3 regions of the Sporosarcina sp. P12(2017) genome follow, and region 2 is predicted to be linked to each of the others. Evidence: riboswitches for the same ligand, from Rfam matches in the RefSeq annotation. Region 2 holds a riboswitch; each other region holds the start of a gene.
The links. A riboswitch is a leader RNA that binds a small molecule or an ion and turns the genes downstream of it on or off. The one in region 2 is predicted to bind S-adenosylmethionine.
Positions count from the first base shown of each region.

Region 1: another riboswitch for S-adenosylmethionine. It lies ahead of CSV80_RS04795 (bifunctional homocysteine S-methyltransferase/methylenetetrahydrofolate reductase); the one in region 2 lies ahead of CSV80_RS13950 (methionine ABC transporter ATP-binding protein).
Region 3: another riboswitch for S-adenosylmethionine. It lies ahead of CSV80_RS10730 (methionine biosynthesis PLP-dependent protein); the one in region 2 lies ahead of CSV80_RS13950 (methionine ABC transporter ATP-binding protein).

Region 1 is NZ_PDYL01000004.1:154,007-163,916, forward strand. Features, by position in the region: gene mcsB (protein-arginine kinase McsB) at 1-442, opposite strand, end outside; gene CSV80_RS04770 (UvrB/UvrC motif-containing protein) at 432-983, opposite strand; gene CSV80_RS04775 (CtsR family transcriptional regulator) at 995-1,465, opposite strand; gene bioB (biotin synthase BioB) at 1,790-2,794, opposite strand; gene CSV80_RS04785 (biotin transporter BioY) at 2,791-3,390, opposite strand; gene CSV80_RS04790 (hypothetical protein) at 3,519-3,716, opposite strand; SAM riboswitch class I at 3,881-3,992, shown strand; gene CSV80_RS04795 (bifunctional homocysteine S-methyltransferase/methylenetetrahydrofolate reductase) at 4,076-5,938, shown strand; gene metH (methionine synthase) at 5,919-9,356, shown strand; gene CSV80_RS04805 (hypothetical protein) at 9,465-9,845, opposite strand.
Region 2 is NZ_PDYL01000018.1:24,716-34,625, reverse strand. Features, by position in the region: gene sufC (Fe-S cluster assembly ATPase SufC) at 1-521, opposite strand, end outside; gene CSV80_RS13970 (dicarboxylate/amino acid:cation symporter) at 789-1,970, opposite strand; gene CSV80_RS13965 (hypothetical protein) at 2,000-2,338, opposite strand; gene CSV80_RS17690 (hypothetical protein) at 2,340-2,519, opposite strand; gene CSV80_RS13960 (MetQ/NlpA family ABC transporter substrate-binding protein) at 2,592-3,449, opposite strand; gene CSV80_RS13955 (methionine ABC transporter permease) at 3,515-4,183, opposite strand; gene CSV80_RS13950 (methionine ABC transporter ATP-binding protein) at 4,176-5,201, opposite strand; SAM riboswitch class I at 5,459-5,564, opposite strand; gene CSV80_RS13945 (thioredoxin family protein) at 5,614-5,913, opposite strand; gene CSV80_RS13940 (toprim domain-containing protein) at 5,906-6,259, opposite strand; gene gcvH (glycine cleavage system protein GcvH) at 6,322-6,702, opposite strand; gene CSV80_RS13930 (arsenate reductase family protein) at 6,779-7,138, opposite strand; gene CSV80_RS13925 (acyl-CoA dehydrogenase family protein) at 7,533-9,305, opposite strand; gene CSV80_RS13920 (acetyl-CoA C-acetyltransferase) at 9,366-9,910, opposite strand, start outside.
Region 3 is NZ_PDYL01000011.1:113,284-123,193, reverse strand. Features, by position in the region: gene CSV80_RS10765 (LutC/YkgG family protein) at 1-651, opposite strand, end outside; gene CSV80_RS10760 (LutB/LldF family L-lactate oxidation iron-sulfur protein) at 654-2,075, opposite strand; gene CSV80_RS10755 ((Fe-S)-binding protein) at 2,099-2,818, opposite strand; gene CSV80_RS10750 (FadR/GntR family transcriptional regulator) at 2,975-3,697, opposite strand; gene CSV80_RS10745 (methylated-DNA--[protein]-cysteine S-methyltransferase) at 3,703-4,230, opposite strand; gene CSV80_RS10740 (DMT family transporter) at 4,236-4,550, opposite strand; gene CSV80_RS10735 (DMT family transporter) at 4,553-4,888, opposite strand; SAM riboswitch class I at 5,044-5,144, shown strand; gene CSV80_RS10730 (methionine biosynthesis PLP-dependent protein) at 5,224-6,354, shown strand; gene CSV80_RS10725 (glucose 1-dehydrogenase) at 6,502-7,263, shown strand; gene CSV80_RS10720 (hypothetical protein) at 7,351-7,533, opposite strand; gene CSV80_RS10715 (type 1 glutamine amidotransferase domain-containing protein) at 7,753-8,268, opposite strand; gene CSV80_RS10710 (HD domain-containing protein) at 8,528-9,169, shown strand; gene CSV80_RS10705 (hypothetical protein) at 9,465-9,698, opposite strand; RNA gene ssrS (6S RNA) at 9,809-9,910, shown strand, end outside.

The DNA.
Region 1 (9,910 bases), on a different contig from region 2:
CAAGTTCGCTATCTACTCGATCAGCGTGTTCATATGCCTGATCTATTTGAAAACCCGGATAAATACATTGAATGCGAATATGATCTTCTTCATTCACCATAATACTAATTGTTTCGTCTTCGGACAGCAAAACGGATCCATGTTTTTTAGGATTGATCAACTGTGGACTGACTAAATGCTTCTCGACTAAAATCTGGCGTTCAAGCGGAGACAAATCTTCCATTGTGATGCCTGTAAAATGATGGTCCTCCATCGTCTCGACTGCCTGATTCAATGCTTCGCTTACGTCGTTCGCATCTTCCTGCGAGGCACTTATCGGAAAAGAATAATCTTGTAAATTGCGAGCTAACCTGATTCTTGTGGACAAGACGATGTCAGCATGCTCACCTTCCGCAACCATCCAACCTGTCAGTTCCTGTTTGATGAATTTTTTAAATGACATGTTGATCATCACCTCCATCGGACAGTTGCTGTTTCACTTGGTTCGCCTCATCACGCAAAGTTGCCGCTTCTTCAAAATGTTCGTTTTCTACAGCTTCCCGCATTTTCATACGGATATCTTCAAGCTTCTTCTTTAAAGCAAAACGTTCATTAAGTGATACGGGAATCTTTCCACGGTGTTGGGTATGCCCATTATGCAGTTTGGCAAACACTCTTGGCAGTTGCCCCCTGAATGTTTCATAACATACAGCGCAACCAAACTTCCCGATATCGAGGAAACGATGGAAGGTCAAATCGCAATTCGGACATTTCGGACCATCCGGTAATCTTTCATCGGCTTTTTGTTCCGGAAATAACTCTGAACCACCTAACCAATGTGCTAAAAATTGTTGAATTGATAACGGTTCCTGATCCGGACTGAAAGAAAATGTTTGTGAGTAAAATGCACATTTATCACATAAATGACGCTCTATTACATCATTTGATGTTTCCTGTTTAAACACTACAGTAGCTGGTCGTTCTTTACAGTTTTCACAAAGCATTGAAATTCACCTCATTCTATCTCTTCATAAATTAATGTAACTAACATAGCGCGAAGAATACGTGAACGTAACGCATCCCGCTCTGGCAACATATAACGCAGAGTAGCACGGCCTACTGCAGCAAGCATCAGTTTAGCTTCACGTTCTGTAATGACTTCTTCTTCAATTAAACGGATAATGACATCTTCCGCCATAGTAGATGACGCTTCACTCTCTAAAATCTCTAACGCTTGTTCAAGTAAGTCCTTGCGGGAGTTGGTACGTACCCTGTAAATCCGGATGTAGCCTCCTCCTCCTCGCTTAGACTCAACAGCGTAACCTCTCTCGACGGTAAACCGGGTTTTGATTACGTAATTAATCTGTGATGGTACACATTGGAATTTCTCAGCAATCTCATTTCGTTTGATTTCAATAGAAGCGCTATCTTCCTCTTCTATAATCGACTTCAAATATCCTTCTATAATGTCAGAAATATTACGCATCTCGTCACCTCTTTTCGCTCGTTCATCTAGTTGACTTTGACTATCTTTGACTTGATTGTATCGCAAGAATTAGGCGGGATGCAATTCATTTGTTTGTATGTATACATGATTACGTTAAAAGAAAACTTGTTGCTAGGTTGTCACAACAGGCTATTAATTATTCAATTAGTCACCGAATTAAAACAAGACGAATACTTTTCACTTACGGCCAACTACTGCAATCCTCCTAAATAGAATTCTGAATGAATAGAAAAAACTGAAGAGCAGATCCACATAGCGGATTGTCTTCAGCACAAGGTATACGTATATTTACTCATTCTCTATTTATATAATGATAGGTTCTTTGCGCAACGGTTCGAGATCGACTACGAAGCCCATGTCTTCAAGCATTTTTTGATCTTGATCATTTTCCTGACCGGCTGTTGTGAGATAGTCACCGATGAAGATAGAGTTTGCAGCGTAGAGGCCTAGTGGCTGCAGGCTTCGCAAGTTGACTTCACGTCCACCCGAAATGCGGATTTCTTTGCTAGGGTTGATGTAGCGGAATAGGCACAGGACTTTTATGCAGTAGCGTGGATCCAGTTCTGATGTCCCTTCTAATGGTGTTCCATCAACTGCATGCAGAAAGTTCACAGGTATTGAGTCAGCGTCCAGTTCGCGTAGGCTACGCGCCATGGAGATGATATCTTGCTTTGTTTCCCGCATGCCAACGATGACGCCTGAACATGGAGATATGCCTGCTTCTTTAGCCAACCCTACAGTGTTTACACGATCATCGTATGTATGCGATGTAGTTATACTTTCGTGATGCTCTGCGGATGTGTTCAAGTTGTGGTTGTAGCGATCTACGCCCGCCTCTTTCAAACGGGTTGCTTGGCCTGGCTTCAAAATACCTAGGCAAGCACATACCGTCATTCCTTTGTGTTTTTCTTTTATCTGCTTAACAGAATCAATGACTATGTCCAGTTCACTGTCACGCGGTCCCCGTCCACTTGCTACGATGCAATAGGTGCCCGCTTTATTAGCGGCAGCACGTTCTGCACCTTCTAGTATCTCTTCCGATTTCATCATCGCATACTTTTCGACAGGTGCTTTTGAAATGATGGATTGTGCGCAATAACCACAGTTCTCCGGACATAATCCTGATTTCGTATTGATGATCATATTCAGCTTTACCTTATTTCCGAAGTAATGTGATCGAATCGAGTACGTCGCGTGCAGTAATAATAGCAAATCTTCATCTGGGCTATTCAATATTGCGAGTGATTCCTCGTCAGTTAATACATGCCCTTCCAGTACTTGAGTAGCCAGCCTTTGGTAGTTCATTATAGCGTACGCCTCACTTTCAAGTGTTTTGAGATTCTAAACGCGAATATGCCTGACAGTACAGCCAGAATTAGATCTTTTGGCAAAGGAGGCATCATCCATAGCCATGCGATCTTGTAGGTAAACACGTCTGGTGCAGCAGCCCACATCTTGTACGCAAAATACATCCAGCTTGTGCCTACTATATAGTTGATTGCCGTAGCGACCAGTGCCGCGGTAATATATGCAGGCATGGTCTGACTTCGCTCGACAATCTTCCCGGCTACATAAGCTATTAAAATGAAGGTAAGAATAAAGCCAAACGTTGGACTCAAGATTTGACCGAAGCCGCCTGAAAATTTAGCGAAGACCGGTGCACCTGCTAATCCTATTAACATATATACCGTCATAGATAACGCACCTAGACGGCTGCCAAGTAATAGTCCTGATAAAATTGCGAAAAACGTTTGTAATGTAATAGGTACTCCACCAACTACTAAAAACGGCACGAAGGATGTGATGTTTGCTCCAATCATCATTAATGACGCGAACATTCCACTGTATACAATGGTTAGTGCACTGAACCTACTTACCGGTTGCCTCTCCGTTGCTGTTGCCATCATGTCACCTCTTTTATATTAGTTACCATAAAAACAATAATAGTTAACGCATAATATGTCAACACATTTTATTTTATAGTTAACCCATAAAAAACAAATAAAAAAGACTGCAGCAAAATGCTGACAGCCTACTTCTTCTCATCAATCTGTTCTTCTTTTTCTTTACGAAACAAAACGCTTGAGATCAATCCACTGAATATAGCAGCCCCAATTGTAATGTACACACGCATATCATAAGCAACTTCTTCGTAACTGCTACCTATCATAATCCAAGCAATTGTACCTACAAGAACAGCGATTGGAAATGAATATTTAAAGAACCGCATAATTCCTCACCTTTTCGAGTTGTTTCATTGATTTTAGCATATATATCGCAATTTCTCTATGCTCTAACTCCGCACTTCGAACTTCACCAAACATTCACTTGACGATATCCAACAAAGCCGCTATGATGTGGTTAGAATAATCTAAATAATTGAATAAGAAACATATCTTATCAAGAGAAGCTGAGGGACTGGCCCGTCGACGCTTCAGCAACCAGCCATATAGGCAAGGTGCTACTTCCAGCAGTCTGTCAAATTGACACTCTGAAAAGATGAGAGGGAACTAGTCATTGAGATTACAAAGCCTTCTAATATACTTGAAGGCTTTTTTTGATTAGAAAAAGCAAAGGGGAGATGGAATTATGTCATTGCTAGATAAACTACAAACAAACGTCTTAACGGCAGATGGTGCAATGGGGACGATTTTATATTCTTACGGAATTGATTACTGTTATGAAGAACTAAACGTAGAAAAGCCTGAAATTATAGAGCAGATTCACCAAGACTACATCGCAGCCGGCGCAGATATTATACAGACGAACACTTACAGTGCAAATGCGAACAAATTAGCTCGCTACGGCTTAGAAAGTCATGTAACAGAATTCAATAAAGCGGCCATTCAAATTGCAAAACGCGCAGCAGCACCTGGGGGACAATTTGTACTCGGTACAATTGGCGGCCTGCGTGGCATACGTAAAAGCGATGCTACATTGGATGAAATAGAAAAAGTCGTACTAGAACAAGCGAGTGCATTATTGGCAGGCGATCCGGATGGTCTTCTATTGGAAACATATTACGACTTTGAAGAGTTATCATCTGTTGTGACAACGTTAAAGAAAATCACGGATGTTCCATTGATCGCACAAGTTTCTATGCATGATCCCGGCGTATTACAGAACGGACTCTCATTAAATGATGCACTTCATCAACTTGAATCTCTTGGTGCAGATATCGTAGGCGTCAACTGTCGCTTAGGCCCTTACCACACGATTCAAGCATTCGATAATGTTACATTACCGGAACAAGCATTTTTATCCGCATATCCAAACGCCAGTCTATTAGATGTGGAAGATGGACGTATTGTCTATGAATCTGAAGCAGAATACTTCGGACGCGCTGCCGTATTACTTCGTGATCAAGGCGTTCGGTTGATCGGTGGATGTTGTGGCACAACACCTAAGCATATTAAAGCAGCGAAAACACAGTTAACGCGACTTGCACCTATCACAGAAAAGGTCGTACATCCGGAAAAGCCTATCGTGATTCATGAAGCGGGACCTACAAAACATCAACCTCTTCATGAAAAAGCGAAAACAGAGCGTACGGTAATTGTAGAACTAGATACACCGCGCCACTTGGAAACAGAAGATTATATCAAGGGTGCAAATGTGTTATATGACGCAGGAGTTGATGCTATAACAATGGCAGATAATTCACTTGCTTCCCCTCGCATCAGCAACATGGCGATGGGTTCAATCGTTAAGATGAAACATAATATCCGCCCGCTTGTACATTTAACGTGCCGTGATCACAATCTTATCGGCTTACAATCACATTTGATGGGACTCGATGCATTAGGCATTCACGATATCCTAGCTGTAACAGGCGATCCGACAAAAGTTGGCGACTTCCCCGGTGCAACAAGCGTCTACGATGTATCTAGCATGGAGTTATTGCAGTTAATTAAGAAATTGAATGAAGGGATTTCGTTCTCCGGTAAGCCATTGCGCAAGAAAGCAAACTTCTCTATTTCAGCAGCTTTCAATCCGAACGTACGCGTAATTGATCGAGCTGTACAACGACTCGAGAAGAAAATTGAAGCGGGTGCAGACTATTTCATCACGCAGCCGGTATACACGAAAGAAAAGATTATCGATGTATACGAAGCCACAAAACACTTGGATACACCGATCTTCATTGGCATCATGCCATTGACAAATATACGAAATGCAGAGTTCCTGCATCACGAAGTACCGGGTATCAAGCTTTCAGAAGATGTGTTGGAAAGAATGCGTGAATGTGGAGATGACCGTGAAAAATCAACTGAAACAGGTCTTGAAATCGCAAAAGAATTGATTGATACAGCAGCGCAGTATTTTAATGGGCTGTATATCATCACACCATTCCTCCGTTACGATATGACATTAGAGTTGTATGAGTATATTAAGGAAATAGACCAGAAGAAGAAGGAGAGGGAATTAACACATGCAGAGACATCCTATTGAAGAGCAACTAGACAAACGAATCCTGATCATTGATGGTGCGATGGGGACGATGCTGCAAGCGGAAGATTTCTCAACGGAAGACTTCGGCGGAGAAGAATATGATGGATGTAACGAATACCTAAGTGTGTTACGCCCCGATGTTTTAGAGAAAATTCACGATGAATATTTAGATGCTGGTGCTGATATCATTTGTACAAATACATTTGGTGGTACTCCCCTTGTCTTGAATGAATTTTCACTTGGTCATCGTGCAGATGAAATTAATGCAAAATCTGTGGAAATCGCGAAAAAGAGTGCAGCGAAGTTTTCTACACCAGAATGGCCACGTTTTGTCGCAGGTGCGATCGGACCTACAACAAAGACGCTTTCGGTTACGGGCGGCATTACGTTCGATGAACTATCCAATGATTTCTATGTGCAGGCAAAAGCCCTTGTAGAAGCAGGCAGCGACTTGATACTGATGGAAACGAGTCAGGATATGCTAAACGTGAAGGCCGGAACGATTGGTATTAAAAAGGCGTTCGAAGAGCTTGGACGCGAAATTCCTATCATGATTTCAGGGACGATCGAGCCGATGGGTACAACACTTGCTGGACAAAGTATTGAAGCTTTCTATATTTCCATTGAACATGTCCACCCACTTTCGGTCGGCTTAAACTGTGCGACAGGTCCTGAATTCATGACGGACCATTTGCGTTCATTATCTGACTTAGCGACAAGCTATGTAACTTGTTATCCAAATGCGGGATTGCCAGATGAAGAAGGACATTATCATGAGTCCCCTGATTCTCTATCGAAAAAGCTGGAAGGCTTCGCTGAAAAAGGCTGGTTGAACATGGTTGGTGGTTGCTGCGGTACAACGCCTGATCACATTCGCGCAATTCGTGAGGTAGTAAAAGATAAGGCTCCACGCAAGATGCCGGAAAATCCTCATGGTCATGCCATTTCAGGGATCGAACCTTTGCTTTACGACGATACATTGCGTCCATTATTAATCGGTGAACGTACAAACGTTATCGGTTCACGTAAATTCAAACAATTAATTGTAGAAGAAAAGTTTGAAGAAGCTGCTGAAATCGCACGTGCACAAGTAAAACGTGGTGCTCACGTATTGGATATTTGTCTTGCGAACCCTGACCGTGATGAATTGTACGATATGACTCGCTTCATGAAAGAAGTCGTGAAAAAAGTCAAAGTTCCTCTCGTCATTGACTCTACAGATGAAAATGTCATTGCAGAAGCATTGAAATTCTCGCAAGGTAAAGCAATTATCAACTCTATTAACTTAGAAGATGGTGAAGAACGCTTTGACGCTGTACTTCCTTTAGTAAAAAAATATGGAGCAGCTGTCGTTGTCGGAACGATTGATGAAATTGGAATGGCGGTCACGAGGGAACGTAAGCTGGAAGTTGCGTTGCGTTCTTATGATTTACTCGTCAACAAATGGGAGATTCCGCCCGAAGATATCATTTTTGACCCACTCGTCTTCCCTGTTGGTACAGGTGATGCGCAATACATCGGATCAGCCGTAGAAACAATTGAAGGAATTCGATTAATTAAAGAAAAACTTCCACGCACCTTAACGACTCTCGGTGTCAGCAACGTATCCTTCGGGTTACCGCCTGTTGGCCGTGAAGTGTTGAACGCTGTGTACTTGTATCACTGTACACAAGCAGGTCTCGATTATGCGATTGTCAATACAGAAAAACTTGAGCGCTTTGCTTCGATTCCAGAAGCTGAAATCAAGTTGGCGAACGACTTGCTGTTTACTACAACAGATGAAACACTAGCTGATTTCACGGATTTCTATCGTGGTAAGAAAAAAGAGAAGTCCGAAGATGATATTCCGAAAACTGTGCCTGATCGTCTCGCGTACTATGTAGTAGAAGGTACGAAAGAAGGTTTAATTCTTGACCTGGAAACAGCTTTGAAAACATACGATGCACCACTTGATATCATCAATGGGCCTTTAATGAAGGGAATGGCTGAAGTTGGACGTTTATTTAATGACAACCAGCTGATCGTAGCGGAAGTTCTTCAAAGTGCTGAAGTCATGAAAGCTTCTGTTTCCTACCTTGAGCAGTTCATGGATAAGAATGAAGACGATAGCGGAAAAGGTAAGATTATCCTGGCGACAGTAAAAGGTGACGTACACGATATCGGGAAAAACCTCGTAGAGATTATCTTAAGTAATAACGGATTTAAAGTAATAGACATCGGAATCAAAGTTACTCCAGCTTCATTAATTGAAGTGATCCGTAAAGAAAAACCAGACATTGTTGGCCTATCAGGTCTTCTCGTAAAGTCTGCACAGCAGATGGTGTTGACGGCACAGGACTTTAAAGCAGCAGGAATCGATACGCCAGTAATGGTTGGCGGTGCCGCTTTAACGAGACGCTTTACTGAAACGAAAATCGCACCCGAGTATGATGGCCCGGTTATTTTTGCAAAAGACGCGATGCAAGGTCTTGATTTAGCAAACCGTCTTCAAAGTACTGACAAAGGAGCGTTACTCGAAGAATTAGCGAATAGTATTGAGAAACGCGAAGCGAATGATGCGATTAAAGCAACTCGGGGTTCTACAGCAGTCGCAGTAAAGCCACGTCCTGTGAAAACGGTACGCACCGATGTGCCTGTATTTACTCCAACTGACTTACGTAGACGGGTCGTGAAAGATTACTCTGTTGCCCACCTACATCCTTATGTAAATATGCGTACTCTAATCGGTCACCACTTAGGTCTACGAGGAAATGTTGATAAAATGCTTGAAAGAAATGAAGAACGTGCAGTACAACTTCACGAGATGGTAACTGGGTTCTTGAAGTCCGATAAAATGACAGCTTCCGGTATTTATCAATTCTTCCCTGCTCAGGCAGACGGCGACGACGTAATCATTTACGATCCGGAAGATTCAACAACTGAAATTGAACGATTTACGTTCCCCCGTCAAGAAAAAGAACCGTTCCTATGCTTGGCTGATTACTTGAAAACAGTGCAAAGTGGTGAAATGGACTACGTTGCATTCATGCAAGTGACCGCTGGTAAAGGCGTTCGTGATTATGCTAATAAACTAAAGGAAGAAGGGAAATTCCTTGAAAGCCACGCATTCCAAGCAACTGCTTTAGAATTAGCAGAAGGCTTTGCTGAACGGATTCACCAAGAAATCCGTGACCAATGGGGATTCCCTGATCCAACAGACTTTACAATGCTTGAACGTTTCGCCGCCAAATATCAAGGCCAGCGATTCTCATTCGGCTACCCAGCTTGTCCAAATCTAGAAGACCAAGCTAAACTCTTCCGACTCATCAAACCGGAAGACCACGGCGTCATCCTAACCGAAGAATTCATGATGGAACCAGAAGCATCCGTATCAGCCATCGTCTTCGCGCATCCTGACGCACGATACTTTAACGCATGATTCAAATGCTGAAAGCGCCGGGTAGACTCGACAGGCGTTGGAGGAAATAAACAAAATCCGCTATCTCTAGTATTTCAGAGATAGCGGATTTTTCATAATGAAAACGGATTAACGGCATCTTCTGCGGCGGTGACAGCCTCCTCCACCCCACATGCCTCCCTGGCCTGGTCCAAATCCTGGTCCCATTCCCGGTCCTCTTCCTGGCATAATAGTAGAGCCCATAACGTTTTCAGTAGTTTCTGTATAGTAGTGCTGTGGCACACCGACTACGTGGTGTCGATTCACATTCACGATCGGATGAATAAATGGCATTTCCTGTTTAGTGAAGCAATCGTTAAAGCGGTACTGTGGCGGGCAAAACACGGGTTGGAAACCTTGTTGCTGTCCGCTTGGCATACCTTGCTGACCATGCATTCCATGATGATGTTGTTGGTGTCCCCACCCTTGCTGATGATGTCCGCCTGACATTCCACAATGTCCTTGATTCATTTCTCCACCTCCTTATACCCTATTACATGCGAGCTAACCAATTTGTTACGGGCTACCGCCATAGG
Region 2 (9,910 bases):
GAGTCAATCTCGTCAAGTACTGCAAATTTTGGCTTCAACATCATTAACTGGAGAATTTCATTACGCTTTTTCTCTCCACCTGAGAAACCTTCGTTCAAATAACGAGTTGCCATATCTTCTTCCATTTCAAGAACTTCCATCTTGTTATCCATTTCACGAATGAATTTCATCAAAGAAATTTCATCGCCTTCTTCACGACGTGCGTTTACTCCAGAACGTAGGAAATCCGCATTCGTTACGCCAGTAATTTCACTTGGATATTGCATCGCTAGGAATAGACCAGCTCTCGCACGCTCATCTACTTCCATTGCTAATACGTCTTCTCCATCGAGTAAGATCGATCCAGAAGTTACTTCATATTTCGGGTGACCCATGATTGCTGCTGCAAGCGTAGATTTCCCCGTACCATTGGGACCCATAATTGCATGGATCTCATTTGTATTTATTGTTAAGGTAACACCCTTTAAGATTTCTTTGTCCTCAATTCGGACATGAAGATCTTTAATTTCCAAAATTGCCATTCCAATACCTCCAGTATAATCGCGTTGAATGGTTATGATCCATTCTCTATTTAGTATCATTCTAATCTTAACCCATATTCGAGTTGGTTGCAAATCTTTAAGAATCATTACACATATTGGCTAATTCCATTGCTACTACAAGGCTAGGTATATTTTTCAAGATATTTGTTTTTCATTTGACAACTAGCGAGTGAGAATCAACCAGAGCTTAGTACATAAGAATTAGACAGCAAAAAAGCCGGTCAAGTAACCGACTTTACTACTACTCTATATTTTTTTAGTGAAACGGTCGACGATCATCGCAAGCGCACCGTCACCCGTTACGTTCGTTGCTGTTCCGAAACTATCTTGTGCTAAATAGAGCGCAATCATCAATGCTACCATGCCGTCAGTGAATCCTAGCATAGTCGTAAGGAGTCCCGTTGCCGCGACAACTGCCCCACCCGGTACACCAGGAGCCGCAATCATCGTGACACCTAGCATGAAGATGAATTGCAGGTATGCAGCAAAACTAACATCTAAACCGTTCATCAGCATAACTCCGATTGAACAAGAGACGATGGTAATCGTACTGCCTGACAAGTGGATCGTTGCAAATAACGGCACCGCAAAGTTCGTTACGCGTTCTGAAGCACCCGTCTTTTTCGCCTGACGAAGCGTAACCGGAATCGATGCCGCTGAAGACTGCGTTCCGATTGCTGTCAAATACGCAGGTAACATTGTTTTCATTAGCACGAAAGGATTACGTTTGTTCAATGAACCTGCCACAGTGTACTGGAATGTCAGCATAATCAAGTGAAGAATAATGATCATGACGAAAACAAATACAAAGACAGAAAGTACATTCGCCACTTCGCCTGTATACGTCATATTCAGGAAGATCCCGAAAATATGAAATGGTAATAACGGAATAATTACAACAGAAATAACTTTATCGATAATTAAATTAAACTCATCGAAGAACGACATCATCGTCTTCCCTTTAATCGCTGCCATCCCGATTCCAAGTAGAAATGCCATTAGCAACGCGGTCATGATTCCCATCATCGGATCCATTTCCATTTCGAAGAACGCCACTCCCGCTTCACGCGCACCTTCTGCAATATCCGCCTTCGTCGTTGGATGAATGAAGTTCGGTAAAATATTTGTTGCTGCAAAATACGCAAGCAATCCTGCAATAACCGTAGAGCCATACGCAAAAGCAGCAGACATTCCAAGTAATTTCCCTGAACCTGCCCCAAGCTTTGCAATACTCGGTGCGATAAATGCGATGATGATCAGCGGAACAATAAAGTTCAAGAATCCACCGAACAACATATTAAAAGTGGCCGCTAAACGAACGAACCAGAGTGCGAACCCTTCGTGGATCATCGGCAATAGTAAGCCAAGCCCGATCGCTAACCCAATGGCGATCAAAATTCGCCAAATGAGTCCTAATTTAAACTTCACAATACGTCCTCCTCAAATACACATATGTATTACTCAAACAAAACTAACTTTATCACAAGTCGAAAGAATAAAGAAGATTTTGTTTGGATTTTCTTAATATTTTTCTTGTGTGTTGGGGGGTGGGGTGGATTGTCTGGGGGATGGAGAGGATAGCTTTGCGTGTTGAGCGGTTTGCGTATGGTGTTGAGTGGATAGCGCAGCGGATTGAGCGGTTCACGCGGGGTGTTGAGCGGATAGCGCAGCGGATTGAGCGGTTCACGCGGGGTGTTGAGCGGATAGCGCAGCGGATTGAGCGGTTCACGCGCGGGGTTGAGCGGATAGCGCAGCGGATTGAGCGGTTCACGCGGGGTGTTGAGCGGATAGCGCAAATCATTGGGCGAGCCGCGCACTGCATAGGAGCGGACGCCCCAACACTTTGAGCGCTCCAAACAGCGTGTTGAGCGGATAGCTCAGCGTATTGAGCGGATTGCACAGCACATTGAGCACTCCGCCCACCCCATAGAGCGGATTGCCCACAACATTGAGCGGATAACTCCAAACATTGAGCAACCAAACCACTCCACCCACCATTCATCCAAATAAAAAAGCCGGCAGCTACATTAGCTACCGACCCTCACCTTATTATTGTACGGGAACGACTGATCCAGACCATTCATTCAAGATGAATTCTTGAATTTGCTCTGAACTCAATACTTCTACCAATGCTTTGGTTGCATCGCTGTCTTCGTTACCGCCCTTTACAGCAATTACGTTAACATATGGAGACTCTTTATCTTCCAATGCGATTGAATCTTCCATTGGGTTCAACCCTGCATCGATAGCGAAGTTGGAGTTAATTAATAATGCGTCGCCTTCATCGTTATTATACAACTGTGGCATTAACGCTGCTTCGTAGTTCGCATCAAACTCCAAGTTCTTTGGATTTTCTACGATATCGCCTACTTCAGCTTTCACTTTTTCCACGTCATCCGCCAGCTTGATCAATCCTTTTTCTTCAAGCATAGCAAGTACACGACCGTGATCTGCAACAGAGTTACTGATTAAGATCGTCGCGCCGTCGGGTAATTCTTCCAATGAGTCATATTTCTTAGAGTACACACCGATTGGCTCGATGTGGATGGCGCCTGCATTGACGAAGTCATAACCGAAATCGGCAATTTGGCTCTCTAGATAAGGAATGTGTTGGAAATAGTTCGCATCCAGTGTACCTTCGTCCAAATCTTTGTTTGGTAGTACATAATCTGTGTAACTCTCGATTGTTAAATCATAGCCTTTTTCAGCTAATAATGGCTTAGCTTCTTCCAAAATCACAGCGTGTGGTGTGTTAGATGCACCGACTACTAACGATGTCTTCTCGCCTTTTTCTGCTCCATCTACATCAGGTGCTGCATTATCTTTAGTACCTTCGTCTTTCGATCCGCAAGCTGCCAGTGCAAGCACTAGTACTGCTGCGAATAGACCGAATAAAAACTTCTTCATATCCACATTTCTCCCTCTCCATTATGGAATATTTCTATGGTTAACAGGTCTCCCTGAAAATCCTATTATCGCTTGTCCAAACGTTTTGCAATGAAATCACCAATGAATTGAATGATAAACACGATAATCAATACCAAAATCGTTGCCATTATGGTTACATCTTCGCGACTGCGTTGGAACCCTTCCAAATACGCTAGCGTACCTAGACCACCTGCACCGATCACTCCTGCCATTGCCGTATATCCGACAAGCGCAATCGAGGTTACCGTAATTCCAGAGACTAGTGCCGGCATGGATTCAGGTAACAATACTTTAAAAATGATCGTTGACGTTTTAGCCCCCATTGAGCGCGCTGCTTCGATAACCCCTTTATCGATTTCCTGCAATGCAATCAACACCATACGGCCATAAAATGGGGCGGCGCCGATAATTAATGCGGGCAATGCGGCATTCGGTCCACGCATACTGTCGAATAATAACTTCGTAAAAGGAATCAATAAAATAATCAAAATGATAAATGGAATCGATCGGAATATATTCACGAATGCTCCTGTAATGACATTGGTGATTTTATTCGCCCATAACTGACCAGGACTTGTTAAAAACAACAACAGACCAAGTGCGATACCGAAGACAAATGTAAAGAACGTTGAGTAGGCAGACATATAAAGCGTCTCGCCCGTTGCTTGCCACATTTTATCCCAATCAACATTCGGGAACCATTGCTCAATCATGTACCAGCACCTCCGTCTTTACTTCATTAGCATCCAAGAAGTTGAGGGCTTCATCAATTACCGCCGTGTCCCCTACCAATTGAAGTACCAGTGTGCCATATGCACCGTCACGCGTAGTCGAAATATTTCCTTGCACGATGTTGACATCAATCGGGAATTTACGAATCAACTCAGCAAGCACCGGCTGCTCCGTACGCTCTCCGATGAAAGCCAATTTCACTAGCTTTCCCTGCGGTACTTCTTCTTGCAGATGGGCCATCGCGGCATCCGTATCGCCTGTATCGGTCACCTGCGAAATGAAACGCTTCGTAATATCCGCTTGAGGGGATTGGAAGACATCCAGTACATTGCCCGCTTCCACGACTTGTCCGGCTTCCATGACCGCCACGCGATGACAGATTTTTCGGATTACGTGCATTTCATGCGTAATCAAAACGATTGTTAATCCAAGACGTTCATTAATATCCGTCAATAAATCCAGAATCGCATTCGTCGTCTCGGGATCGAGTGCGGAAGTTGCTTCATCACAAAGTAATACTTCGGGATCATTTGCAAGCGCACGCGCAATGCCAACACGTTGCTTCTGACCACCTGATAACTGTGATGGATACGCCTGCTCACGGCCTGTCAGTCCAACGAGATCAATCAATTCTTTCACTTTTTGCTTACGTGCCGATTTCTTCACGCCAGCAATTTCAAGAGGAAACATAATATTCTCTTCTACTGTTCTTGACCACAGTAAGTTAAAGTGCTGGAAAATCATACTGATTTTCTGACGCGCATTGCGAAGGCCAGCACCTTTCAATGTCGTCATTTCTTGTCCGTGAATCATAATACTACCGGACGTAGGTGTTTCAAGACCGTTCAATAGTCGAATTAATGTACTTTTCCCTGCCCCACTATATCCGATGACGCCGAAAATTTCTCCCTCTTCGATGGCTAATGTCACATCATCTACTGCGACAATTTCTGAACGGTTCAATTGGAATCTTTTATGAACGTTTGTTAGTTGAATCATTTTCCGCACCACCTTTATTAAGTCTTTTCATTATGTGTTTTAGAAAGCTACACGGCGCTCTCCGCTTTTGTTTCATCCAGCTGCAGATGCCAGCTCCTCGGGTCGTTTCAGACTTTCCAAAAAGGCAAAGTGCGCCTTTGTGGGAAGTCTTCCAACGCCTGTCGAGCCTACACGGCGCTTTCCGCTTTAGAATAAAAAAAGCCTTCCTGCAGACAAGCAGAAAGGCCGAACGTATGTAGTTATGTACGTTACCATTTCTCTCATCTATCAAAGCGTTAGGCTTTGAGTGAATTGGCACCATTTCACAAACGTGACGGTTGCCGGGCTTCATAGGGCACTTCCCTCCACCGCTCTTTATAAGAGTTACGTATTCAATTGATTAACTACTTATACCATACTTTTATATCTATTGTCAACTGAGCTTCTCTAGCAAGTACGGGACGGATTGAAAGGCGTAAATCTTTTCTAAAGGCTGTCCTTTGCGCTGAATGAGTAAACAAGGGACACTTTCCACCTCATATTCTATTGCGATTTCCTGCACGTAATTCAAGTCTGCCTTTCCAATCGGTAATTTCGGACACATTGTCTCGATCACCGTGAGCATTTTTGAAGCGACTGCACACGTTCCGCACATCGGTGTATATAAATAAAAAGCGGCTACTTGCTCTGCCGCCTGTGCGCGTTGCCAGTCTTCAATTGTCCAATTATTCATGTGGTCCACCTGCCAAGTATTTGGAATGTACTTTAAAATTGGCGGCAGCTAAAATGCTAGCCAATAGTTTAATGGGCGTCGTTTCTACTTCGCGGTAGAGACGATCGGTATATAAATGTCTCGCTTCTGGATACAGTTGTTTGAACAGCTTACGAATGGACTCACCTGACGCGTCCGCATCCATAAAGACGAACAGGTCTTGCTGCTCGTATGGTTCAAGCAGTTCCTCAATATGATACGCACTGATGGTGCCATTCGTACAAAGAATCTCTACAGGCTCTGCAAGGATTGGCACTAGCCGCTTACGATCCGAACCGCCTTCTACAATGAGAACTTTCGGGTCCATCCTGTTTCCTCCTAGCGTGTAAAAAAGCGCTGGGACGTGCCAGCGCTTTTTCTTTTAGAATATTATTCAGCTGTCATTTCTTCGTACTGCTCAGCTGTCATTAACTCATCCAATTCAGCTTTGTTATCGATTTCAACTACTACCATCCATGCACCTTCGTATGGAGATTCGTTAACCAATTCCGGGCTATCTTCAAGGTTTTCGTTCACTTCTACAACTTTACCAGTTAGTGGAGCGTACAATTCAGAAACCGTTTTCACTGATTCAACGCTTCCGAAAGGCTCATCTGATTTCAATTGATCGCCCACTTGTGGCAGTTCAACGAATACGATATCCCCTAGTTCAGACTGTGCGAAATGTGTGATTCCGATACGGTATTTACCGTCTTCTTCTTTTACCCATTCGTGCTCTTCTGAATAACGTAAATCTTTTGGTGTGCTCATGTCGTTACCTCCAAAAATATAATAGTTTATCTACCCTTAGTTTGCCATAGTTCCCGCATAAAGACAAGATTCTAGATCACTTCTTCCACGTTTCTGTGAACGTTGTTTCATTAAATCCAACGGTCACTTTTTGGTTATCAGAAACGATTGGGCGTTTGATGAGCATTCCGTCTGAAGCGAGGAGCGCGATCTTTTCATCGTCCGTCATGGTTGGTAGTTTGTCTTTTAAGTTAAGCTCACGATATTTCTTACCGCTTGTGTTGAAAAACTTTTTCATTTCGAGTCCGGAGTTCGCGATCATGTTGCGTAGTTCGTCTTCGCTTGGAGGTTGTTCGGCGATGTTCTTGTCTTCGAATGAAATCCCTTCGTCCGTAAGCCATTTCTTCGCTTTGCGGCACGTGGTACATTTTGGATAGCCGTAGTATGTCATAGTCATAATTGTCAATCCCTCCTTTTTTTCAGTATAGCAAATTAAGGGGGGCGGTGCTAACTTAGCGGCGTTTGATTGCTGTTGTGTTTGTGCTTTTAGAGGCTGTCAATCTGTTGGGATTGGGGATTGGCGCTTCGGAGGGGACGCATTTCCTGGAGGATCAGCGAGAGCCGTAGCGAAGGACGGCTTTTGCGAGTAAAAGCGCAGCGTTAGGAGCATGTGCTTTCATAGACTGCCTTGAGTAAGCCACGCCCTCAGGAAAGCGTCCCCAGCTGGAGCTTCAATCCCCTCGCACTCTCTATCTATATTCACCACTCTAACGCATTTGTTCTTGAACTACCTCTCCAATTCTCCCAAAACAAAAACGCCCCACATAGGAGGCGTTTTGTCTAAGTTATGATTAAACAATATACTTCTCTGCTTCGATCAGCTTCTCAGCCGCTTCACGCTTCTTCGCAATCAAGTTATATGGATTATTACGAGTCAACTTACGCAACGCAGAAATCATCATGCGTTGGTTGTCACCGTCGACCGCTGCAAGCAATGTCTCTTTTGCTGCCGCTTCGATACGTCCGAACGCTTCTTGACAGAAGATTTGTGTATAGAGAAGCTTTTGGTTCTCTTTCTCTTCACCATTCTTATTGATCGCCTTCTCCGTACGAAGTAATGCAGACTCCATACCGAATAGATCATTCGCAATATCCGCGATGTTCACAAGAATTTCCTGCTCCTGATCCAATTTCGTGCCGTAACGCTGTGCTGCAAGTCCCGCAACCAAGATACCGATCTTCTTCGCGTTCTTCACAAGCGCCTTCTCTTGAGCCAATGCTTCGTCGCCCACTTCTTCTGGCATAAGCATTAACAACTCTTCCTGCAATGCTTGTGCTTGTTGAAGCAATGGCAATTCGCCTTTCATTGCTTTCTTCAAGAACGTGCCTGGAACGATCATACGGTTGATTTCATTCGTTCCTTCAAAGATACGGTTAATACGGGAGTCACGGTAGATACGCTCTACTTCGTACTCAGCCATGAAGCCGTAACCGCCGTGAATTTGAACGGCTTCGTCCGAAATATAATCCAACACTTCTGAACCTACTACTTTATTGATCGAACATTCAATTGCGTATTCAGCAATGGAAGCCGCCACTTTCGCGCCGTCTTTTTGCTCTTCAGGGCTCATCGCCGCGTTACGCTCTTCGAAGTACCCAACCGTACGATAGATCAAGCTTTCTGTTGCGTACAACTTAGAAGCCATCGTACCAAACTTTTCTTTCGTTAAGTTGAATGAAGAAATCGGTGTGTCAAACTGCTTACGCTGATTCGCGTATTTGATAGCCAATTCAAGTGCACGCTTTGATCCGCCAATCGTACCTACTCCAAGTTTGTAACGACCGATGTTTAAGATGTTGAACGCGATCACGTGTCCGCGGCCAATTTCACCTAATAAGTTTTCAACAGGTACTTGTGCGTCTTCTAGAATCAACGTACGTGTAGAAGATGATTTGATACCCATTTTCTTCTCTTCCGGTCCTACTGAAACGCCTGGATATTCTTTTTCTACGATAAATGCCGTGAATTTGTCGCCATCTACTTTTGCGTATACTACGAATACATCAGCAAATGCAGAGTTCGTGATCCACTGTTTTTCACCGTTTAGTACATAGTGTGTACCTGCAGCATTTAATTTAGCAGTGGTCTTCGCGCCTAATGCGTCTGACCCTGAGCTTGGCTCTGTCAATGCATAAGCGGAGATTTTCGCTCCACTTGCAGAGTTCGGCAAATACTTCATTTTTTGCTCATGGTTACCGAATAATACAATCGGCAATGTACCAATCCCTACGTGCGCACCGTGTGTAATCGAGAAGCCTCCTGCTACGGATAATTTTTCAGCAATCAATGCGGATGAAATTTTATCCAGTGCAAGACCTTCATACTCTTCTGGAATATCTGCCGCTAGAAGACCTAGATCTCCAGCTTTCTTCAGCAATGTGACAGAGTTTTCAAATTCATGGTTCTCCAGCTTTTCAATCAACGGTGTTACGTCATTTTTCACATACTCTTCCGTTGTTTTGGCGATCATCTTTTGCTCATCTGTGAAATCCTCTGGCGTGAATACGCGACTAGCGTCCATGTCCTCAGTTAAAAATGCTCCACCTTTTACGAAATCTGTCATAGTAGTTCCCTCCATAGCTTTAGTCATATAACTTCCCCCAATTGTTTGTCTGTTTTATTTTTATAGAACTTCGAACACTCCGGCTGCTCCCATTCCGCCACCGATACACATCGTGACGACACCGTACTTTTTGCCTTGGCGTTTCAATTCATTAATCAATTTCAAAGTCAAAATAGTTCCTGTCGCACCTAGTGGATGACCTGATGAAATAGCTCCCCCATTGACGTTCACTTTCTCCGGATCCAATCCAAGTTCGCGAATAACTGCGAGTGACTGAGAGGCAAATGCTTCATTGAGCTCGAAAAGATCGATGTCTTCAATAGATAGACCTGCAAGTTTCAACGCTTTAGGCACAGCCACAATCGGTCCAACCCCCATCACTTCCGGTGGCACGCCGCCTACTGCGAAAGAAAGGAATTTTGCCATTGGCTGTAATCCACGCTCTTCAGCTACTTCTCTATCCATTAATAAAACCATTCCTGCACCGTCGGATGTTTGTGACGCGTTACCGGCTGTTACGGAACCTTGCGCTGCGAATGCTGGACGTAATTTCCCGAGTATTTCAGACGTCGTACCAGGACGTACGCCTTCATCCATTTCGAATA
Region 3 (9,910 bases), on a different contig from region 2:
TTCGATGTCGGCGGAGTTGCTTGGACCTGTGATGAAGTTGATGCAGGACGGGACTTGCTCGCCATTGTTTAATTTTTCTCGAATCATATCTGACGCTTGGGTAATTCTTGGGACTAGCGTGCTTTTAGGAATTAACGCAATATAATGCGTCGGGAGCAAGCTGACGGAACGACCTTTGTCTGCACTACTGAAGAGTACGACCGTGCCGGACTCTGCGAGGGTCATGTCGCTGAATGTGATACCGATATTCGCTTGTTCAGCCAATTCGATATTCTTCACTCTAATTGAAGGATCCCAGCTATTGACTTCAATCTGTTCTAACGGCCACTTTGTCTCTAGTAGGACCGATAATTCATATTCCTCAAAGCGTTCGTCTCTCCATAGAGATAGCGGTCCGCCACCGTAAGCTTTTACGACTTCATCCAGCACAACCGACAACGATTCTTTTGTCGTTTCCACGATATCCGTATGAATTTGCTCGCATTGTACACGTAATACTTCGAGTAATTCATCTATTGAAGCATCCGCTAACACTGTGCGTTGAGGCTGATGTTTCCAGATCGGTTTTTCTACTTTCTTTTTGGGTTCGCGACCTAGTTGTGTCGCGATGGTTTCTAGAAATGTGGCGCGGTTTTGAATTGATCCTACCATGCTTATTTGCCCCCTTTCTGATCATAGAACCAGTCACGGAAACGCGTATTTCCGACAGCCGGGAACTCTCGTAAATCTGTCCAGTCTTTCAGTGGTCCCGGACCTTTTGAAATTCGGTCATTTTTCGTCAATGGTTTCATCGCAGTAGATGCTACCTTTGATCCCATAGAGTACAACGGATTGGAAGAAGCACCGATCCCAAATGCTTTCATTGCCAGTCTTTCGGAAATAGGTGATCGACCTTCTTCTTCCACAATAATGCGTCGATGTGTATGAAGTAGTTCGTGAAGAGGGATTTTCACCGGACAAGCATCCGTGCACGCTCCGCAAAGTGTGGAAGCAAAAGGCAACTCCTTGAAATCGTCGTAACCTCCAAGCAATGGCGATAGCACAGCACCGATCGGGCCTGAATAAATGGAGCCATATGAGTGTCCGCCAATATGACGATAAACAGGACACACGTTGACACACGCAGCACATCGGATACATTGCAACACCGACTGAAATTCTGTCCCTAAAATTTCAGAACGACCATTGTCGACGATAACTAAATGAAATTCTTCAGGACCATCTACGTCCCCTTCATCTCTAGGACCTGTTAACGCCGTCACATAACTCGTCAATTTTTGACCTACTGCACTTCGTGTCAATAAGCTGACCAGTACTTCGAATTCTTCAAAGGAAGGTACTACCCGCTCCATCCCCATTACCGTAATTTGTGTTTTAGGCAACGCAGAGACTAGTCGTGCATTCCCTTCATTCGTCACGAGGCTAATTGAGCCCGTTTCAGCTATCGCAAAATTGCAGCCAGTAACACCTATGTCTGCATCCAAGAATTCTTGACGCAGTTTTTCACGTGCATGCAAAGCTAATTCTTCAGGTTTAGAAGTATTTTGATAATCTAACTTCTGCTCAAAAACTTCACGAATTTGTTCTCTGTTTTTATGAAGTGCTGGTGCTACAATATGTGAGGGTGGATCATGATCATCTACTTGAAGGATATACTCGCCTAAGTCTGTCTCTATGACTTCGCATCCAGCTTCTTCTAGAACGGCATTTAGATTAATTTCTTCTGTTACCATGGATTTCGACTTCACTACTTTTTTGCCATCTTTTTTCTTGATGACATCCCGAACATAATCACTCGCTTCTTCAGCTGTCTTCGCAAAAAACACATGACCACCACGTTGTGCAACATTTTCACTTAGCTGATATAAATAGTAATCCAAGTTTTCAAGAACATGCTGACGAATTTCTTCTCCGTGTGAACGCCATTCTTCCCAACTACCTAACTCTTCTGCAGCGTCTAGTCTTCTGCCATGCAAACGTTCCTGTGCACTCGCCACTGCCTGTCTCATGAAATCATCTGAAATATTATCCTTTGTTCGATCTGTAAAGTTTTTCTTGCTGAACTTCATCGCCATTGCTATCACCTCACTTTTTTAATTTACTCGTGATTATTCAATACTTGCGCGATATGCATAACCCTGATCGGCTTGCCCATACGCTCTGCACGCCCTCCAATATTCATGAGGCAGCCACAGTCCGCCCCAATTAAATAATCTGCCTCTGTCGCCATGGCACTATCGACCTTCTCATCTACCATCTGTTCAGAGATATCTCCCATCTTAACGGAGAATGTTCCGCCAAATCCGCAGCAATTATGCGCATTGGGTAAAGGGATCATTTCCAGTCCTTCCACTTGATTCAAAAGCTTTCTCGGTTCTTCACTAGCGCCTAGTAATCTCGTCATATGGCAAGACGGATGATACGTCGCTTTTCCTATCAATTTTGCTCCTACGTTTTCCACTTGCAATACATTTACAAGGAACTGAGTGAACTCATATGTTTTATCTGCCAGCTCCTGTGCTCTTGGTAACCAATCGTGATCATCTTTGAAAACATCAGGATACAATTTAAACATGGTCGCACAAGATCCTGAAGGTGTGACAACATACTCCGCATTTTCAAATGTCTTAATCATATTCTTCATTGCTGATTTTGAATTTTCTACGTAACCGCTGTTATAAGCAGGCTGTCCGCAGCATACTTGTCCTTTTGGAAACGATAATTCACAGCCTTGTCTCTCTAATACTTCAACCATGTCTTTACCGGCTTCTGCATAGAACATGTCTACAAGACACGTGATAAATAAGCTTACTTTCATCTCACTTCACTCCTTCACTAGGACACCCCCGCGCAATCGACAGGTCATCAGATGACTAACATTTTACATAGCATACTACAAAGTTCTGTCAATTGACAGAGCATTCATTTATTTGGCTATAAAAAAATTCACTCAAAAGAAAATGAGTGAATAATGTTATTCTTTTACTGACTTCCAATGATTTATTAGAACAGACTCCACATTCAGAAGATGGGCTTGCATAGTACTTGACGCATTTTCTGGTTGCTGTGATTTAATCGCTAAAAAGATGGCCTCATGCTCATCATGCAAACGTTCTACTGTCGCAGTCTCCGAATAAAGACAAATACGACGCGTCTCTCTCATCGATTCACTCATCAGTCCCGCAACTTGGCTCAACAAGTTTACCAACAACGGATTTTTTGTTGCTTCTGCGATTGCAAAATGAAAGTCCAAATCCGCTTTTTCACCTAGCAAAATATCCCCGGCATGCTTTTTCATTTCATTGAGTGCTGTTTCCATCTTTTCCAAATCGTATACTGTACGGGATTCTGCTGCATTCGCCGCGGCTCCGGTCTCAACTATTTTTCTCACAGCTAATAAATATTGAATATCCTGTTGATTCATGAGCATGGCACTCTGTAACGGGAAGATCATATCGACGGGTGAGAATTCCTTGACATATGTCCCCTCTCCTTGTCGCATTTCGATAAGCCCTCTAGCACGTAATGTTGATAAGGCTTCGCGAATTGTTGATCTGCCAACAGTAAAGTTTTCAGCCAGTTGCTGCACAGAATCCAATTTATCACCTGGCTTTAACTCTCCAGACTGAATAGAACCCAATAAACTATCCGCCACTTCTTCATATATTTTCTTCGGTTTAATCTGCTTATATTTCATGTTGCTCACTCCGTCCTATCACTTATCAAGCGCGATTTCTCCAGTTGCAGCAGGTTCCTTTTATGCTCTTTCCCATCTCGATAGCCTGACAATCCTCCACTCTTTGCAATCACACGGTGACAAGGCACCACGATCAATACAGGATTCTTGCCTATTGCAGATGCTACAGCGCGAACAGCTGATGCTTTTCCTATTTGTTCTGCAATTTCTGAATAGGTTACGACTTCACCATAGGGTATCTGTTGTAGCGTTTCCCATACTTGCAGTTGAAATGGTGTTCCCTTTAAATCAAGAGGCAGCGCTAAAAGATCGTTAGTCCTCCCCGAAAAATACCCTTTGAGCTGATTGCTATAGACTTCAAGCTTTGTTTCGTCTTCCTTTAATCCTTCATTATCAAATCGCTTAGCCCAATCCTTCGGTTGTTCTAAACTATTTTCGGCTAGCCCCACGTAGCAAAGTCCCTTTTCTGTAGCAGCTAGTATTACTGACCACCCGTCGAAATTAAATCGTGTCCAATAAACCAGTGTGTCCACTCCCTTTATCCGAATAATTTTAAGCCAACAGCACCGAGAATAATGAGCGATAAAAAGAAAAGGCGTTTGACGCTAGCAGATTCTTTGAATATCAAAATCCCCATCAATACAGCTCCAGCTGCTCCTAAACCGGTCCATACTGCGTAGGCTGTACTCATCTGAATTTCACGCATAGCAAGAGACAGGAAAACAAAGCCGAAACCAAATATCCCGACAATGAGTAACAATCTTTTAATAGAACGTTTTTGTAAATAGTAATTGATGCTTACCACACCAAAAATCTCACCGAGACTGGCAATAGCCAAGTACACCCAAGCCATCGTCAGCCACCTCCTTCAGTATCTACTTGTTCATCTGTAGTCAACTTGATGCCAACTACCCCGATGACAATTAATCCGATAAAAGTCAGCGTAACCCACGTGAAACCTGCTTGAAAGACGAATATATCCACCAAAAGGATTGCCGCGGCTCCCGACCCGGTAAAGACTGCATACACCGTGCCTGAAGGTAATTTTTCGCATGCCTTGATAATGAAATAAAAGCTTAATACAATGGCCACACCTGTTCCAGTCCATTGAATTGCCGTTTCAGAGTAACGGAGACCGACTACCCAGAAAATCTCTATAACAGCCGCTAGGGCGACATAACTCCAAGCCAAATTAAATATCTCCTTTCTGTCATGAATAGCTCTATAAGTATAGCAAATCTTTTGCAATAACAAAAAATCAGCCGATGACGATAAAAGGAAGCTTGCTTCTAGTATATCCGCATGATAGAATAAATCCGTCAACAGTTTTTCCTATATTGTGAATATTCTTATCGAGAGAGACGGAGGGATAGGCCCAGCGATGTCTCAGCAACCAGCCTCAGGCACGGTGCTAATTCCAAGGGTGACACCACCTTGAAGATGAGAATACTGTATACACTTGTATGTTCGAGGGCCTATTCGAAAAGAAGAGGTTCTTTTTTATTTTGCTGGGGGGATGGATATTCATGACAAACAATGGATTAGAAACCAGATTAGTACAACTCGGGAACCACAGTGATGAGAAAACCGGAGCAGTCAATACGCCTATTTACTTGTCTACAGCGTACCACCATGAAGGTCTAGGGAAATCGACGGGATATGATTACACACGAACAAAAAATCCTACGCGTTCTATCTTAGAGGATGGTATCGCGAACTTGGAATCCGGTGATCAAGGATTTGCGTGTAGTTCCGGAATGGCAGCCATTCAACTAATTTTATCCTTATTTAAGACAGGTTCAGAACTACTGGCACCTGAAGACTTATATGGCGGCACCTATCGTTTATTTAATCAATATGAAGAGACGTACAATGTTAAGACGCGATACTTATCGTTCGATGATGTTTCAGAAGTTGAGCAAGCGATTACTGATCGTACAAAAGCGATTTTCTTAGAAACGCCTACAAACCCATTAATGCAAAACATAGCAATTAGGACGTATGCAGAATTGGCGAAAAAGCATGGCTTATTGCTAATTGTCGATAATACATTCCTAACACCCTATTTCCAGCGACCTATTGAAGAAGGCGCAGATATCGTCATTCATAGCGCAACGAAATATATCGGTGGACATAATGACGTACTAGCAGGTTTAGTCGTCGCAAAGGGTGAGGAATTATGCGAACGTCTATTTACTAACCATAATGCGATTGGGGCTACATTGTCCCCTCTTGATTCATGGCTTGTCGTACGCGGTCTGAAAACATTACATTTACGCATGAAACAGCATGACGCAAATGCAAAAGCGATGGTATCTTATTTAGAACAAGAACCTCTCATTGTCGACGTGCTCTACGCTGGAATCGGTGGTATGTTGTCATTCCGAGTACAGAATAGTGAATGGGTAGGACCATTCCTTGAAAACATGAACCTCATTTCATTTGCCGAGAGTTTGGGCGGTGTGGAAAGCTTCATCACGTATCCGACTACACAGACGCATATGGATATCCCATTAGAAGAACGTAATCGCCGTGGAGTGGATGATCGTTTGCTACGCTTCTCTGTTGGTGTAGAAGATGTAGATGATTTGATTGCTGATGTAAAACAAGCTCTTTATGCTGCAAAAGAAATAGTAGAAGGCGTAAAAATTCAATAATAATAAACCGCACAACTCGAACCGTCAGTTACACTATGGCAGTTCGAGTTTTTTTGTAGTTAAAGAAAAGATGCTAAACCCTTCAATAGTTAGATGTTAAAGTATATACTGAAAAAGAACATACATTTATTATTGGAGGCGAGATTGTTGAATCGTTTAGAAAATAAAGTAGCAGTAGTAACTGGCGCCGGGTCTGGAATTGGACGAGAAATTGCTGAGCTCTATGCCCGTGAAGGTGCGAAGCTTATCATCGCAGATATGAATATGGAAGGTGCAGAAGAAACTGTCCAGACGATTAAAAATGCTGGCGGTCAAGCGCTGGCAGTTAAGACCAATGTCACGGTGGAAGAAGATGTACAAAGAATGACTGATACAGCAGTGGAGCAATTCGGCACACTGGATATTCTAGTGAACAATGCCGGTATTATGGACAATATGTACGCTGCAGCTACAGTTACGGATGAGATATGGGACAAAGTATTAGCGATCAACACAACAGGTGTCATGCGTGCAACTCGTAAAGCATTAACTATTTTCGAAGAGAAAAAAGCAGGCGTGATCGTCAACATGGCTTCTATCTCAGCGGTGACAGGTGGTCGAGGTGGTCTGGCTTACACCGCATCAAAACACGCGGTGGCAGGGATGACAAAAAGTGTCGCTTCTCAATACGGTCCCTTAAACATCCGCTGTAACGCAATTGCACCAGCACAAATCCCAACTAATATTACAAACAGCCTAACTCAACCAGATGAATTCGGCATGAAACAAGCTCTAAGAGGCGTAAATATGATGAGCCGTCCTGGAACAAAGGAAGAGATCGCAAACATTGCACTATTCCTTGCATCAGATGAATCCTCTTATGTTAACGGTGTCATCATGGAAGCTGACAATGGATGGTCTGCATATTGAGATTTAATCTCTCGTAGAAATAAGACTTGGAAATATTTGATTACATTCATACAAAAAAGCATCCAAAATTTTGGATGCTTTTTTGTATTAGTGAGCTTGATGCCATTTTTTCTTTTCACTTGCATAGACGACCGCTGCCGGTGCTGCGATAAACGCAAGTGCCGCCAATCCGGCGAACATACCTGTCAGTTCTTTACTTCCAAAGGAAAATCCAGCTGCTGCACCTAATGCAATCCCTGCTACTACCGCCAACGCAACAATCTTATACATGTTAGATCCCCGACCTTTCATTTGTAAGACGCGATCGTCTTTCCGATTTATTCGTTGCTTTTAGCATACTCTCATTGAGAACCTTTTTCAAGTACAATTGAGAATCTTTTTCAACGAATGTTAAAATGTATGGTTATCGTATGTTGTAAGCAGCGGTTTAATGTGCAGAAGACACAAAAAAACGTCAAGGCTTTTACACCTTGACGATCGAAGTATTTATTATTTTTCTAAAATTTTTAGTGATTCGCGATTAAAAGCTGGAATATCGTCAGGTGTACGGCTTGTTACAAGTTGGTTCTGACAGACTACTACTTCTTTGTCTGCGTATTTTGCACCTGCATATTCCATATCTACACGAATGGACGTATATCCTGTTGCATCTCGCCCTTCAAGCGCTTTCGCTGTAATGAGCAATTGTGGACCATGACAAATTGCGAATACAGGTTTTTTTGCATCCATAAATTCTTTGACAAATTTCACAAAACGATCATCTGCACGTAAAATGTCCGGTGAAAACCCGCCCGGAATAAATAATGCGTCATAATCTGACGATTTAGCGTCAGCAATTGCTTTATCAATTCCCACTTTTGTATTTTCTTTCATACCCGTTACTTCTGTTCCTGCTTCAGCGCCAATCACTTCTACTTCGTGTCCAGCTTCCTTATACGCGGCAGCCGGTTTCATATATTCTGAGTCCTCAAACATATCACCAAGTACTGTTGCAATTTTAGCCATAATGCTTACCACTCCTTATGTGATGTTCTGTAAATACTATTCCACATTATAAAGAGTCTAAACATCATCACCCGTGATCTAGTTATTCTATAATTAGTTATTGGATATATTTGTTGCTAAGTGGAATTCTTCCCTATCCGTATAATTCTGTCTGCATTAGGGTTACTATATAATAGTGTTGCATGTAGACAAGCCCCTCTTAAAAACATGAATAGGAATGTTTTTAAGCTGTAAATACTAAATAAAGGTGATGAATGCTGTGGGAGTACACCAATACTTTAAAAGCTTATCTGATTTAGAACTAATTATTCGTTGTCCTGGAAAGTTCAAATTTCAGGAGCATTCTGTCGCTAGCCATTCATTTAAAGTAACAAAAATTGCTCAGTTCCTCGGGACAGTTGAAGAGGAATCTGGACAGAATGTGGATTGGAAAAGCCTATATGAAAAGGCTTTGAACCATGATTACGCAGAACTATTTACAGGGGATATTAAGACACCTGTAAAATACGCTTCGAAAGAATTGAAAAAACTATTCGGTGAAGTAGAAGAAGAAATGACAAGAAGTTTTATAGAAAAAGAATTTCCTACTGAGTTTCAAGCTATATATTTGGAGCGGTTAAAAGAAGGAAAGGATGAAACATTGGAGGGGCGCATTTTATCCGTTGCTGATAAAGTTGATTTGCTTTATGAATCATTTGGCGAGATCCAAAAGGATAACCCAGAGCCATTGTTTATAGAAATCTATGAAGAAGCATTAAGAACCATACTGATTTATCAAGATATGAACTGTGTAGAATACTTTCTAAAACATATACTTACAGATATGCTCAGTGAACGTTTTACTGAGCATGATGAATTAACTGGAATTACTGTACGTATCATCGAAGAACGGGGAAATTAATAGACATTGACAAGCGAATTATGAAATTCTGATTTTCTGCCATTTTACTTTGAATGACACTTCTATGATGCTTTTAATCAAAACTGCGAATACATTAATTGTGGCTCTAGCTTGCCCTCGCTTGTTGCGCAAATCAATATCGCGTACAGGTTTCTCACGGGAATCGTACATCCCAATAAACTCTGTACGAGCGTAATTGAAACAGGCGTAATATATGTCAAAATCACTAGCTTTTTAACATAACCAGCAAAAACTATATGTCCACCATTTTTTTAGCATCACGCAGAGGTTTTTACTAAAAGAATATTCCGACTATAACTAGTATAGCAATAATAATTCCACCAATTTGACCGATGACTGCAGATGAAACGATGGGTTTCTTTTGAAATATATCAATTAGCTCAATATCTTCACGAAGCTGTTTTACTTCTTTACGAAGTTCATCCACTTCCTGATTCAGTGTACTGATTTCCCGTGTCTGTCTTGTAACCAATTGTTGTTTTTCCGAGTTGTTTTCATGCTGTTCCATACATGATCACTCCTGTCTTTTCATTTCTATACGTTCTAACATACGTTTTAGTTTCAATAAACAGAAGAACTTTCCATTGCATTTTCGCTTTTACAGGTGTAATATAAATCTACAAGCTGTATTGTTCGTATGACATTAAGTTTTAACCTTTAAGCTGTAAAAGGGAGTTTATTACGAAACGGAAATGGCATGCTGGATTCCTTATAGCAATC